DNA from 2 places in the Promicromonospora sp. NPDC110617 genome. Region 2 is predicted to be linked to the other one. Evidence: predicted binding sites of a transcription regulator. Region 2 holds the regulator's gene; the other holds the start of a gene.
The links. Region 2 encodes LexA, which represses DNA repair genes until DNA is damaged. Its sites were predicted from a motif close to TCGAACANNTGTTCGA; they were not measured.

Region 1 (7,407 bases), 920 kb from region 2:
TTCGCGGAGGCGGCGCAGGGACCGGGGGTCCTCGAAGCCGACGGTGCGCGCGGCCGACTCCACGGTGGCGCCCTGCCCGATGAGGTGCTCGGCCCGCTCGCGCCGCAGCAGCTGCTGGTAGCGCAGCGGTGTCACCCCGGTGGCCCGGGTGAACGCCCTGGTCAGGGTGCGCTCGGCGACGCCGGCGTGCCCCGCGAGGGCGGTCAGAGGCAGGGTGCGCGTGAAGTGCGTGTCGATGTGGTCCTGGACGCGGTGCACCGTGTCGTCGACGTGCGACCGGTGCCGCAGCATCGCGCTGGCCTGCGGCTCCGTCCCATTGCGGCGCGCATACACGACCATCTCCCGGGCCACGCGGGCGGCCAGGGCCGGGCCGTGCCGCACGGCGAGCAGGTGCAGCGAGAGGTCGATGCCGCTGGCGATGCCCGCGGAGGTGACCACGCCGTCGTCCGTGGTGAACAGGACGTCGCGGACCACGTGCGCCCGCGGGTGCCGCGCTGCCAGCGCGTCCTGGACGGCGTGGTGCGTGGTGCAGCGGCGGCCGTCGAGCAGCCCGGCCTGGCCGAGGGCGTCGGAGCCCGCGCACACGCTCGCCACGGTGCCGCCCGCCGCGTGGTGCGCGCGGAGCCGCTCGCACGTCTCCGCGGTCAGGCGGGGCCAGGCCTGGGGGTTGTCGCCCACGCGCCAACCGGGCACGACGACGAGGTCGTCCGGGCCGAGCGCCGGCCACGCGGTGCCCGCGACCAGGGGGAGGCCCTGGGCGGAGGCGACCACGGCGGCGTCGGGCACCGGGGTGCCCTCGGTCCCGCTGCCGCCGGCCGGAGTGCCGGTGACGGCGGGCGCGCCGGTGACGGCGGGCGCGCCGGTGACGGCGGGCGCGCCGGTGACGGCGGGCGCGCCGGTGACGGCGGGCGCGCCGGTGACGTAGCGCAGGTCGTAGCAGTGGCCGAAGTCCCCGGCCGTGAAGAACGCCTGCGCGGGGCCCGCCAGGTCGAGCAGGTGGACCCCGGGCAGGAGCAGGAAGACGACGGTGGTCACGCCGTCGATGCTGCCACCTCGGTGTCCGGCGTGGCGCCTGTCCGGGCCTCGGACTGGGACTCGGACTGGGACTCGGACTCGAGCTCGGCGACGGTCGCGATACGGGCGAACCGGTCACGGAGCACGGTCTCGGTGCGCTCCAGGATGTCGGCGGCGGTGAACCGGCCCAACGGGTCGGTCGTGGTCGCGTCGCTGACGAACGTCACGTCGTAGCCGAGGTCGGAGGCGACGCGCGTGGTGGTCTCGACGCACTGCTCCGCCCGGATGCCGCAGATCCGCAGCTCGCGCACGCCGTGGGTGGTCAGGATCTGCTGGAGGTTGGTGGTGGTGAACGCGTTGTGCGAGGTCTTGTGCAGCAGCGGCTCGCCGGGCCGGGGCTCGCCCAACTCCTCGAACAGGCGGACGTGGCCGGTCGCGGGGTCGAACGGGTTGCCCGACCCGGGCTCGGTGTGCAGCACCCAGACGACGAGGTCGCCGGCCGCGCGGGCGAGGGCGACGAGGCGGTTGACGGGCTCCGCGACCCCGGGGTTGAGGGTTTCGGCCCACAGCGGGCGCACCCGGAAGGACTCCTGGACGTCGATGACGATCAGTGCTCTGCTCATGAACCCAGTCTGGTCCCTGCTGCGGCCCGCGCGTGAGGCTGGATCAGGTCGCGGGGCGGACGGATCCGGTCACCCGGGTGGGCTGCTCGGGTGCCGTCGCTCGGCGTTGTCCACAGATCTGGATCTGGAGATGCGACCGCATGATGTCGAACGTATATTCGATGCATTGACGTTTAGACCGAATGATTCGAAGCGGAAGGGGTGCGGATGGAGACAGCAGTCGCGGTCACCGCCGCCGTCGAGCGGGCCGTCCAGAACGCCTTCGCCACTCTGCCGGCGGCCCATCCGGGCGCGACGACGCCGTCTCGCACCCTCTGCTGGAGCGCGCAGCCCATGAACGGTGAGGGTGTGCTGCCGGCGGCGACCGTGACCTGGCGCGGTCACGGCCTCGTGACGCAGTCGACGACGAGCGGTCTGACCGGGCGGGCCGAGGAGGCCGAGCAGGCTGCACTGCCGGATCTGATCGGCCCGTCGGATCTGGCCGGCCCGCCGGTGGGTGCGGCGCTGGTCGCCGCCCTGGCACGGGTCGAGGTCGCGGACACCGACGACGCCGACCTGCTGGACGTCGCGGCCCGGTGGCAGGACATCATCTCCTGGGCCACCGCGATGCAGTCCCGCACCACCGGCGAGATCGCCCGCCGCCGCGGCTGGACCACCGAGCACAACGCCGCCGCCGCCGAGATCAGCGCCCGCCTGCACGTCCCACAGACCGAAGCAAACAAGCTGATGGCCCGCGGTGCCGGCCTGACCCAGCACCCCCAGGTCATGAACGCCCTCCACACCGGCACCATCGACACCGCCAAAGCCGACATCCTGCTGCACGCCGGCAACCCCCTCACCATCGCCGAACGCGACCAAGCCATCACCCGCTACCTCCCCCAAGCCCCCGACCACACCCGCCGCTGGCTGCGCGACAAAATGAACCAGCACGCCACCCACCTGCACGGCACCACCGAAGTCGCCCGGCACGCGATCACCCGCCGCGCCGTCTACCTCGACCCCGCCGACAACTCCATGGCCTGGATCACCGCCCACCTGCCCGCCACCGACGCGGCCGCCATCTGGGACGCCATCGAACAAGCCGCCCACACCCTGCGCCGCACCCCCGGCAACACCCGCACCCTCACCCAAGCCCGCGCCGACGCTCTCGTCGCCATCACCACCGGCCGCATCATCGTCCCACCCCGCCCCGAATGCGCACCCGACCCCGGTGCTGCACCGGGCACGAGCACCAACGACACGACCACAGGCACAGGCACAGGCACGGGCACGGGCACGCCTGCGCCGAGCTCGGCACCGGATCCCGCTCTGCCGCGCACCACCGCGCCCGCGACCGGCTGCACCTGCGGCGGCTGCCTGTGCGGCGGCACCAGCGTCCAGGTCATCACCACACGACCACAGATCAGAGTCACCGTCCCGGCCACCACGCTCCTCGACCTGGACAACACCCCCGGCCACCTGCACGGCTACGGCCCCATCCCCGCCGACACCGCCGCCCGCATCGCCACCGACGCCACCTGGCAACGCCTCATCACCGACCCGATCACCGGCATCCTGACCGACTACTCCACCACCACCTACCAACCCGGCAAGACCCTGCGCCAAGCCATCACCGCACGCGACCAGACCTGCCGCTTCCCCCACTGCGACCGACCAGCCCGCTGGACAGACCTCGACCACATCCACCCCTACGACCACCACCTCGACCACACCACCCAACCACCCGGCACCCCCGGACAAACCCGCGCCACCAACCTGCAACCCCTGTGCCGCGCCCACCACCTCGCCAAAACCCACCACGGCTGGAACATCACCCGCGACCCCCACACCGGAACCACAACCTGGACCGCACCCACCGGCCACACCTACACCCGACCCGCCACCCAGGTAGGCCACGTCAGCAACGACATCACCAGCCTCACCGACGACACCCGACACCTCCTCGGTCAGCACCCGACCACCGGCAAGGCCGCGAACTCCGCGCCCTCGCAGAAGCGCAGGGCCAGCCCGCCGCGCGACCCACGCACGCCCTTTCCGGTAGAACCGCCCTTCTGACGAGCCCCGGGTCAGGATCCGACCGAGGGAACCCGCACACGCCTCACCCGGGGCGACCCGAGGACCGCTCGCCGGTAGGACCGGCAAAAGGCACCGGCGAACTCGGCATACGGCCGGCCACCAGCGGAACGGGAGAACGGCCTCGCCGACCCGGCCGGGCAGACGGAGTCGCCGGCCCGCCCGACCGGCCGCGCCCGCCACCACCCCTGCCCCTGCACCGGCGCCCGCGCACTCACCGCGAGCGCCCCGGATCAGCCCCCGAACGCCGCCACGTTCCGACGTGCCCAGTCGGCGAACGTCCTTGCCGGCCGCCCCAGCACCGACTCGATGTCCGGGCTGACCGACTGCTCCTGCGGCGTCGGCTCGCCCAGGATCGCGAGCGTGCCGTCGACGACCGGCTCCGGGATGTACGCGAGCATCTCGGCACGCGCCTGCTCCCGGGTCTGCTCGGCGAAGGTCAGCGGAACACCCAGCGCCTCCGCGAGCGCCGCGGTCCGCGCGCGCGGCGAGACGGCAGCGGGACCCGTCAGCACGTAGGCGCGCCCCGCATGCCCGTCCTCCGCCAGGGCGGCGGCCGCGACCTCGGCGATGTCCAGGGGGTCGACGGCGGGCAGCGCGACGTCGCCGAAGGGTGCGTGGACGGTGCGCGCTGCCCGGACCGTCGGCACCCAGGCGAGCGCGTTGCTGGCGAAGTCGGCGGGCCGCAGGAGCGTCCACTCCAGGCCCGAACCCTGCACCCGCTTCTCCAGCTCGGCGAGCGGACCGTGCGAGACCGACCCCGCACGGGTGACAGCGCCCAGCGAGGACAGGAGGACGAGCCGCCGCACGCCGGCCTCGGCCGCGACGCCGATGATCCGCTCGGTATCGAGGTGGCCGCCCGAGCCCGGCACCAGCAGGAACAGGGCGTCCGCGCCGTCGACGGCGGCGCGCAGGCCCTCCGGTTCGGCCAGGTCGGCGCTCACCCCGCGGACCTGCGGGCTGTCGAGCGGGGCGGCCCCCGCGCGGGAGACGGCGGTGACGTCATGGCCCCGCCGGACGAGCTCGGCGACCAGCGGCCGGCCGATGTTCCCCGTGGCTCCGGTGACGACGATCATGGGTGCTCCTTGTCGGTACGACACGGCCCCGAAGAGGGGCCGGGCGGCCCGTGTGGCCGCCGCGCCGCCGACGTTACGAGCGTCAGTACAGTAGGTTCCCTCAGGAAAGTATTGGAGCCCACCATGCCGGACGCGACACCCGCCACGAAGCCCGGTACCAGCACCTGGTGCCCGCAGCCCGACGACGACCCGGCCACCGCGTGCCCCATCTCGCCGGTGGTCGACCTCGTGTTCAGCCGGTGGACGACGCCGATCCTGTGGGTGCTGCAGGCGCACGGGACCCAGCGCTTCGTCGAGCTGGAGCGCCGCATCGGGGTGACGCCGAAGGTGCTGACCCAGCGCCTGCGCCAGCTCGAACGCGACGGTCTGGTGCAACGCAGGATCTACGCGGAGGTCCCGCCGCGCGTCGAGTACGAGATCACGGAGCTCGGCAGCAGCCTGCAGCCCGTCTTCGCGGCGCTGGGCGAGTGGGGCGACGCGCACATGCCCGACGTCGAGCGCTCCCGCGCCACTTACGGGCCCGCTCCCCCGCTGAGCGGTGCCGACCCCGGGATCAGGGTGATCGGCAAAAGTCAGGTGATCGGCAGCACGAGCTACCGATCACCTGACCGCCTACCGATCACTTCGAGCCCCGGCGAGACGCCGGGGCCAGGACTCAGGCCCGCACGAACCGCAGCAGCACCTCGTTGACCTCGGCGGCGTGCGTCCAGAGCAGACCGTGCGGCGCGCCCTCGATCTCGACGTACTCCGCCTCCGGGAACGCGTCGTGGAACCGGCGGCCGGTCGCGTCGATCGGCAGGATGTTGTCCTTGGTCCCGTGCAGGATCAGGGACGGCTTGCCGGCGGCGCGGACGGCGGCGACGTCGGCCCGGAAGTCCTCGATCCAGGTCGGGACCACCGCGTACGCGGCGACCGGGGCGCTGCCCGTGGCCGTGTTCCAGCTCGCGGTGACGGCCTCCTGGCTGATCCGGGAGCCGAGGTTCTCATCCAGGTTGTAGAAGTCCTGGTAGAAGTTGGTGAACCAGGCGAAGCGGTCGGCCCGGGCCGCCTCGGCGATGCCGTCGAAGACGGACTGCGGGACGCCCTCGGGGTTGTCGTCGGCCGCGACGAGGAACGGCTCGAGCGAGGCCAGGAACGCGAGCTTGGCGATGCGCTCGTGGCCGTGGTTCTTGACGTAGCGGGCCAGCTCGCCGGTGCCCATCGAGAAGCCGACCAGGATGACGTCGCGCAGGTCGAGGGACGTCAGCACGGCGTCCAGGTCGGCGGCGAACGTGTCGTAGTCGTATCCGGCGCCGACCTTGCTGGACTTGCCGAACCCGCGCCGGTCATAGGTGATGACGCGGTAGCCGGCGGCGATCAGCTCACGCGACTGACGCTCCCAGCTGTTGCCGTCCAGCGGGTAGCCGTGGATGAGCACGACGGGCTGACCCGAGCCGTGGTCCTCGTAGTACAGCTCCGTGGAGGTGCTGTTCTCGGTGCCGACCGTGATGAAACCCATGATCCGTCTCCTTCTCGATCCCAGCGGAGAACGTTCGTTCTCCGCCCACGTCCGCTACAGTAGAGAACGAACGTTCTCCGCGCAACTCGTGCGGGACACAAGACGGGGTGAGATCGCATGATCGACGAGAAGACGGCGCGCGAGGACGTCGTCCGGGCAGCTGACGAGCTGTTCTACGCGCGCGGCGTCCAGGCCGTGGGCATGGACGCGGTGCGGACGGCGGCGGGAGTGTCCCTCAAGCGGATCTACTCGCTCTTCGCCTCGAAGGACGAGCTGATCGTCGCCGTCCTGCGCCACCGCACGCAGGTCTGGGACAGCGGGCTCGCCGCGGCGTCCGAGCCGGCCACGACGGCCCGCGAACGCATCCTGGCGATCTTCGACTTCCTCGACGCGTGGTTCCGCGAGCCCGACTTCCGCGGCTGCGCGTTCATCAACACCCACGGCGAGCTGGGCGCGTCGTCGGCGGCCGTCGCGGACGCCGTCCGCGAGCAGAAGCGCACCTTCCAGGAGTACGTCGCCCGGCTCGTGGCGGACGCCGGGGCGCCGCCCACGCTGGCCCCGCAGCTCGCCATCCTGGCCGAGGGGGCGCAGACGACGGCCGCCATCGCCGGCACCCCGGAGGCGGCGCACCACGCGCGGGCGGCCGCCGAGACCCTGCTGGACGCCGCGACCCGCCCTGCCGGTGAAAGGATGACGCCATGACCATCGACGAGTCCGACGGCAGCGCACGCGAGGCCGTGCCCCACGCCGCGCCGGTTGCCCCCCACGACGCCGACTTCGCGTTCCGCTGGGCCTACGGCAACCCGGAGGCGCCGTTCACGATCGTGGAGTTCGGCGACTTCGAGTGCCCGTACTGCGGCGCGGCCAAGCCCGTGCTGCACGAGCTCATCAAGAACTCGGACGGCCAGGTGCGCCTGGTCTGGCGCCACTTCCCGCTGTTCGAGCCGCACCCGTACGCGCTGACGGCGGCCCTGGCGGCGGAGGCCGCCGGCCACCAGGGCGCGTTCTGGCCGATGGCCGGCCTGCTCTTCAAGAACCAGGACAGCCTCGACGACGCGTCGATCGTCCGGTACGGCGACCAGCTCGGGCTGGACACCAGCACCCTGGTGGGAGACCCGGCGCA
Region 2 (7,407 bases):
ACGAGAACGCGGACATCGACGCGCTCCTCGCCGACGCCCAGACCCAGGTCCAGGGACTGCTCGACCGCAGCTGACCCTGGGATGACGACACTGTCCAGCCCGCTCCGGGCGGCGACGGCGGACGCCCCGTCGTCGTCGTCCGGACCCCGCCGGCGTGCCCGCCGCACGCCCCGGGACTGGCTGCGCGACGGCGGCCTGAGCACCCTGATCATCGCCCTGCCGATGATCCTGGTCTTCGGGGTCTTCTCCTGGTTCCCGATCGGCCGGGCGCTCGTCATGAGCCTCCAGCAGACGAACCTCATCTCGACCCCCGAGTTCGTGGGGCTCGACAACTTCGTGTTCGTGCTGCAGGACCCGCTCCTGGGCAAGGCCGTGGCGAACACCCTCTGGTTCGCGCTGCTCGCGCTGGTGTTCGGCTACCCGCTGCCGCTGGCCGCTGCCGTGCTGATGAGCGAGGTGCGGCGCATGCGGGGGCTGTTCTCGGCGCTCGCGTACCTGCCCGTCGTCGTGCCGCCCGTCGTCGCCGTGCTGCTGTGGAAGTTCTTCTACGACGCCTCGCCCACCGGCGTGTTCAACACCATTGCCGGCTGGGTCGGCCTGGGGCCGTTCCCGTGGCTCCAGAACGCGTCCAGCGCCATGCCGTCCCTCGTGCTCGAGGCCACCTGGGCCGCGGCCGGCGGAACCGTCATCATCTACCTCGCCGCCCTCGTCGGGGTACGCACCGAGCTGTACGAGGCGGCCGAGGTGGATGGCGCGGGCGTGTGGCGCAAGATCTGGCACGTGACCCTGCCGCAGCTCCGCGGCGTCCTGTTCATCACGCTGATCCTGCAGGTCATCGGCACCTCCCAGGTATTTCTGGAGCCGTTCCTGTTCACCGGCGGCGGCCCCAACAACGCGACCCTCACCATCCTCATGCTGATCTACGACTACGCGTTCGGCAGCAGCCTCGGCGGCAACTACGGGGCCGCCACCGCCCTGAGCCTCATGCTCGCCGGCGTCCTCGCCGTCCTGTCCGCGATCTACTTCCGCGTGACCCGACCCTGGAGCAGCTGACATGGCAGTCAAGAACTCAGCCGCGACGGCAGTCGCCGAACGGGGCATCGTCTCGTCCCACGACCGGCGGCGGGCGAGCGTGCGCGGCTCGCTCGGCGTGCTCCAGGGTGGCCTCCTGGTCACCCTGGTGCTCGCCGGGCTCGGGCCGATCCTCTGGCTCGCCAAGGCGGCCGTCACCCCGACGCAGGACACCCTGCGCCAGCCGCTCGGCCTCTTCCCGAACGGGATCGACTGGGCCAACCTCACCACCGCGTGGGGCCGCGCCGAGATCGACCACTACTTCGTCAACACGCTGATCCTCGCGGTGGGGGCCTGGTTCTTCCAGCTCCTGGTCGCGACGACGGGCGGCTACGTGCTGTCCGTGCTGCGGCCCCGGTACGGCAACCTGATCTTCGGCCTCGTGCTGGCGACGCTCTTCGTGCCGGCGGTCGTGCTGCTCGTCCCGCTGTACCTCACGATCCTCGACGTGCCGCTGCTGCACATCAGCCTGCTCAACACCTTCTGGGCGGTCTGGCTGCCGATGGGCGCCAGCGCGTTCAACGTGCTGCTCGTCAAACGGTTCTTCGACGGCCTGCCCCGCGAGGTCTTCGAGGCCGCGCGGGTCGACGGCGCCGGACCCTTCCGGCTCCTGTGGTCCGTCGTGCTGCCCATGTCCAAGCCCATCCTCGGCGTCGTCTCGGTGTTCGCCGTGATCGCCGCCTGGAAGGACTACCTCTGGCCGCTGCTGGTGCTGCCCGACCCGGACAACCAGCCGCTGTCCGTCCGCCTGCCCGCGATCGCGCCCTACCTGGAGCTCGACGTGTTCCTCGCGGCGCTCGCGATCTCGACGGTGCTGCCCATCGCACTGTTCCTGGCGTTCCAGCGCCTGTTCCTCAGCGGAGCGGGCCTGGGTGGGGCCGTGAAGGGGTAGCCGGGGACGGCGTCCGGCGGCGCTCGGACCTGTGGACGAGGCAGGGTGGATGTCGGTGGTCCGGCCTAGGATCGAGCGTGTGACCAGCCTTCCCGACGCACCCGCCGCAAGCACCGATTCCGCCGAGATTCCCGAGGTGGAGGAGCTGCTCGATCTCGCCGTCGGACAGCTCGGTGGCGGGCGCAGAGAGGGCCAGCACCGCATGGCCGTCGCGGTCGGCGAGGCGATCGACAAGGGCGAGCACCTGCTGGTGCAGGCGGGCACGGGTACGGGCAAGTCGCTCGGGTACCTGGTGCCCGCCGTCCGGCACGCCGTGGCCGCGCAGAGCAAGGTCATCATCTCCACCGCCACGCTCGCCCTGCAGCGGCAGGTCATCACGCGTGACCTGCCGCTCGTGGCGAAGGCCGTCGCGCCGGCGCTGCCGCGCGAGCCGCGCATCGCGCTGCTCAAGGGCTGGCACAACTACCTGTGCGTGCACAAGGTGGGCGGCGGCTACCCGGAGGACGAGACCACGCTCTTCGACCTGCCCGGCGGCGAGGACCACCCCAAGACGGAGGAGGCCTCGGGCGGGGCCGGCCGGTCACGGCGGAGGGACGACGGCGCCTCGCTCGCCGACCACGTCCGGCGCCTGCACGAGTGGGCGGGCGAGACCGAGACGGGCGACCGGGACGACCTCGTGCCGGGCGTCCCGGAGCGTGCCTGGCGCCAGGTGTCCGTCACGGCCATGGAGTGCCTGGGCGGCAAGTGCCCCATGCTCGCGGAGTGCTTCCCGGACAAGGCCCGGGCCGCCGCCCGCGAGGCGGACGTGGTGGTCACCAACCACGCGATGCTCGGCATCGCGGCGACGGGCAGCCCGGGTGTGCTGCCGGAGCACGACGTCGTGGTGGTCGACGAGGCGCACGAGCTCACCGACCGCGTGACGTCGTCGGCCACCGTGGATCTGTCCATGGCGTCGGTGGAGAGCGCGGCGCGGCTGGCCCGGCGGCACGCGGGCACCAACACCGACACCCTGGACGCGGCGGCGCAGAGCCTCGGCACCCTGCTGGTCACCGCGCCGGCCGAGCGGTTCCCGAGCGGCCTGCCGGACGAGCTGCGCCTGGCGGTCGGCGCGGTGCGGGACGCCGCGCGCGAGGTGCTGAGCACCCTCAAGCCCGAGGGCGGCAAGGGCGCGCCGGGCAAGGACGCGGGCCAGCCCGACCCGGGCCTGAAGATGGCCCAGGGCGCCATGCTCCAGCTCTTCGAGACGGCCGAGCGGATGGCGGCGCAGGACACGACCGCCGACGTGCTGTGGTGCTCGCGCCCGGACAACGGCTGGGGCGGGTTCGGCGACAACGTGACGCGCCTGCACGCCGCGCCGCTGCACGTGGCCGGCCTGATCCGTACGCACCTGCTGGGCGAGTCGACGGGCGTGTTCACCTCGGCGACGCTCGCGCTGGGCGGCACGTTCGACGCCGTGGCCGGGACGCTCGGCCTCAACGGTGCGGACGCCCCACCGTGGCAGGGTCTCGACGCGGGCAGCCCGTTCGACTACCCGAAGCAGGGCATCCTCTACATCGCGCGGCACCTGCCGGCCCCCGGCCGCGAGCCCACCACCGAGGCGCAGCTCGACGAGATCGCCGAGCTCATCACGGCCGCCGGCGGCCGCACGCTCGGCTTGTTCTCGTCCCGGCGCGCCGCGAACGCCGCCGCCGAGGCCATGCGGGAGCGGCTCGACTTCCCGATCCTCGCGCAGGGCGACGACCAGCTCCCGACCCTCGTGCGCGAGTTCGCGGAGGACCCGGCCACGTGCCTGTTCGGCACGCTGTCCCTGTGGCAGGGCGTCGACGTGCCGGGGCCGTCCAACCAGCTCGTGCTCATCGACCGCATCCCGTTCCCACGCCCGGACGACCCGGTCAAGGCGGCGCGCGCCCGCGCCGTCGAGCAGGCGGGCGGCAACGGGTTCATGGCGGTCTCGGCGCAGCACGCGGCGCTGCTGCTCGCGCAGGGCGCGGGACGCCTGGTGCGCAGCATGGACGACCGGGGCGTCGTGGCGGTCCTCGACCCGCGGCTCGCGACGGCGCGGTACGCGTCGTTCCTCACCCGGTCGATGCCCGGGTTCTGGCCCACCACCGACCCGAAGCTGGTCCGCGCCGCGCTCGCCAGGCTCGACACATAGCCTGAGGGCATGGCAGCCCCCTCCGACGTCACCGCAGCCCAGCCCGCCGGATCCCGCACCACCAAGATCGCCGTGGTGGGCGCGGGGGCCGTGGGATCGACGCTCGCCTTCGCGGCGCTGACCCGCGGCTCGGCCCGCACCATCGCCCTGCTCGACATCGATCGGCAGAAGGTCGACGCCGAGGTGCTGGACCTGCAGCACGGGCTGATGTTCACGTCCCAGGCGCACGTGATCGGCTCGGACGACCCGGCGGTGTGCGAGGGGGCCGACGTCGTGGTGGTCACGGCCGGCGCCAAGCAGAAGCCCGGACAGAGCCGCGTCGACCTCGCCGAGGCGACGATCGGGCTGATGCGCACCATCCTGCCGGGCCTGGTCGAGGTCGCGCCGGACGCGACCTACCTCATGGTGACCAACCCGGTGGACGTGGTGACCTACGCGGCCCTGAAGATCTCAGGCCTGCCGCGCGAGCGGCTCTTCGGCAGCGGCACCGTGCTCGACTCGTCACGGCTCCGCGTGGTGCTCGCGGAACGGTGCGGGGTGGCCGTCGGGAACGTGCACGCCTACATCGCCGGGGAGCACGGCGACTCCGAGATCGCGCTGTGGAGCTCCGCGTCGATCGGCGGCGTGCCGCTGCTCGACTGGGTGCCGGTCGGCGGCGCCGCGCCCCTGGACGCCGCGGTCCGCGCGGAGGTGCACCACGAGGTGGTCGACTCGGCCTACCGGATCATCGCGGGCAAGGGCGCCACGAACTACGCCGTGGGCCTGGCCGCGACCCGCATCATCGAGGCGGTGCTCAAGGACGAGCGTCGGATCATGCCGGTGTCCTCGCTGCTGGACGATTACCACGGCATCAGCGACGTCTGCCTGTCGGTGCCGTCCCTGGTGGACCGGCGAGGAGTCACCGACACGGTGCGCGTGCCGATGTCGGACGACGAGCTGGCCGGCCTGCGCGCGTCGGCGGAGAGCGTGCGCGCGGTGCAGAAGCGGTTCGGGTTCTAGGTCCCGACGCGCTCGACCAACGAGAACAGGCTCGACCAGCGACTGCTGGTCGAGCCTGTTCTCGTTGGTCGAGCCTGTCGAGACCTCAGAGGCTGCGCAGCACCGCGACGACGCGGCCCAGGATCTGCGCCTCGTCACCCGGGATGGGCTCGTAGGCCGGGTTCTGCGGCAGCAGCAGCACGTGCCCGTCGGTCTGCTTGAACGTCTTGACCGTGGCCTCGCCGTCGATCATGGCGGCGACGATCTCGCCCTGCTCGGCGACGTTCTGGCGGCGCACCACGACCCAGTCGCCGTCGCAGATCGCGGCGTCGACCATCGAGTCGCCCGCGACCTTGAGGAGGAACAGCTCGCCGTCACCCACGAGCTGGCGGGGGAGCGGGAAGACGTCCTCGACGACCTGCTCGGCGAGGATCGGCCCACCGGCCGCGATGCGACCGACGAGCGGCACGTACGACGGCGGCGGGGTGCTCGCGTCGTCCGGCACCGAACCGCCCCAGTGCACCTGGCCGCTACGCCGCGGCTCGGGCCAGTGGATCTCGCCGCGCGTCGGCTTCTCGACCTGCTCGGCCAGGGGCTCGACGAGCTCCATGGCGCGCGGCCGGTTGGGGTCGCGGCGCAGGAAGCCCTTCTTCTCCAGCATCTGGAGCTGGTGCTTGACGCTCGACGGGCTGGCCAGCCCGACGGCCTCGCCGATCTCGCGCATCGACGGCGGGTATCCGCGCGTCTCGAACGACTGCCGAATCGTGTCCAGCACAAGGCGCTGCCGCTCGGTGAGGCGGTCTGCCGGCGAGATCGCGTGCACGTCGGCGACCGCCCCGTCGCCCGGCGCGTCCAACGTGGCGACACCCGAGAGTGCCGTGTCGACGGCTCTCGTGTCGCTGGTCCCGTCCCGTCCCGTCATGCCCGTGCCCCTCCCGTTCCGACAAATGTTCTCCTGTGCGCTGCCCACTCTAGATCACAAATGTGCTCGGCTCAAACGAATGTTCGAGCGTGTCTCGACTTCTACGGTGTCCCGTGCTACACAATGGTACGAGCGTTCGACGAACGTGTGTATGACGGACAAGAGTTCGAGTCACCTTTCGAGGAGGGGCCATGGGGGACGTGATCCCGCTGCGGCAGTACACGTCGGCGTACGGGCCGGCGTATGCGACGGCGTCCGGATCGAGCACGGTCCGGGCCTACCGGCCGGGCACCGCATACACCCCGGGCCGGGCGTCCGCACCGCCCCGGCCCCGTCCGGCGGCTCACTCGTACGCGCCCCGCGGGCCGCGCACGGTCGCCGACCGGCTCGGGCTCGCCGGGCTGCGGCTCACGCGGCGCGGCCGGGTCGTGCTGGTGCTGCTGGCGATGCTCGTGATCGCCCCGATGGCGACGTGGGGAGCGACCGCCGTCGCCAGCGCGCCGGGCGAGCCCACCGAGGTCCGCGTGCACGCGGTGCAGCCGGGGGAGACGCTCTGGGGCTTCGCCGAGCAGGTCGCGAGGCCCGGGGAGGACGTGCGGCAGGCGGTCGCGCGTCTGCAGGACCTCAACGAGATGACGTCGGGCACCGTGCGCGTCGGCGAGCTCCTCCTGCTCCCGAAGGACTGACCGGAACGCCCTCGAAAAGTGGCCGGACGCCCCGACGAAGTGGACGGAGGCCACGATTCGCCGTCAAATGTTGCGGCGATGTTGCATGGGGGTGGTTTGCCCGCTTACGGTCGGGGCGCGACCGGATCTCTCCGGTCCGTGGCCGACCACGCAGGAGTCAGCATGCACTGCCCGTTCTGTCGCCACGCCGACTCGCGCGTGGTGGACTCGCGGACCGCCGACGACGGCCTGTCGATCCGGCGCAGGCGGCAGTGCCCGAACTGCAACCGGCGGTTCACCACCGTCGAGACGGCCAGCCTGTCGGTGGTCAAGCGGTCCGGCGCGACCGAGCCGTTCAGCCGCGACAAGGTCGCCGCGGGCGTGCGCAAGGCCTGCCAGGGCCGCCCTGTCAGCGACGACGACCTGGCCATCCTGGCGCAGCGGGTCGAGGAGACCCTGCGGAGCAACGGCAGCGCCGAGATCGACGCGTACGAGGTGGGCCTCGCGATCCTCGGCCCCCTGCGCGAGCTCGACGAGGTCGCCTACCTCCGGTTCGCGAGCGTCTACCAGTCGTTCGACTCGCTCGAGGACTTCGAGAGCGCCATCACCTCCCTGCGCGCGGAGCGCGCCGAGCGCGCTGCCGCCCAGGCCTAGCTGCGCCCCCGTCGCTGACGGGGTGAGAAAAGCGATTGGCACCTGGCGGCGCCGTGGGGCAGGCTGGGGC

Region 1: the regulator LexA is predicted to act here: its motif matches at 1,784-1,799, upstream of ACZ7LE_RS05570 (HNH endonuclease signature motif containing protein).

The regions. Positions count from the first base shown of each region.
Region 1 covers NZ_JBVKBM010000001.1:1,287,614-1,295,020, reverse strand. The annotation lists gene ACZ7LE_RS05580 (GlxA family transcriptional regulator) at 1-1,035, opposite strand, end outside; gene ACZ7LE_RS05575 (cysteine hydrolase family protein) at 1,032-1,637, opposite strand; gene ACZ7LE_RS05570 (HNH endonuclease signature motif containing protein) at 1,986-3,692, shown strand; gene ACZ7LE_RS05565 (SDR family oxidoreductase) at 3,944-4,786, opposite strand; gene ACZ7LE_RS05560 (winged helix-turn-helix transcriptional regulator) at 4,910-5,476, shown strand; gene ACZ7LE_RS05555 (alpha/beta fold hydrolase) at 5,442-6,284, opposite strand; gene ACZ7LE_RS05550 (TetR/AcrR family transcriptional regulator) at 6,402-6,986, shown strand; gene ACZ7LE_RS05545 (DsbA family protein) at 6,983-7,407, shown strand, end outside.
Region 2 covers NZ_JBVKBM010000001.1:2,212,172-2,219,578, forward strand. The annotation lists gene ACZ7LE_RS09715 (ABC transporter substrate-binding protein) at 1-74, shown strand, start outside; gene ACZ7LE_RS09720 (carbohydrate ABC transporter permease) at 82-1,053, shown strand; gene ACZ7LE_RS09725 (carbohydrate ABC transporter permease) at 1,055-1,963, shown strand; gene ACZ7LE_RS09730 (ATP-dependent DNA helicase) at 2,013-4,118, shown strand; gene ACZ7LE_RS09735 (L-lactate dehydrogenase) at 4,128-5,117, shown strand; gene lexA (transcriptional repressor LexA) at 5,203-6,018, opposite strand; gene ACZ7LE_RS09745 (LysM peptidoglycan-binding domain-containing protein) at 6,210-6,704, shown strand; gene nrdR (transcriptional regulator NrdR) at 6,867-7,337, shown strand.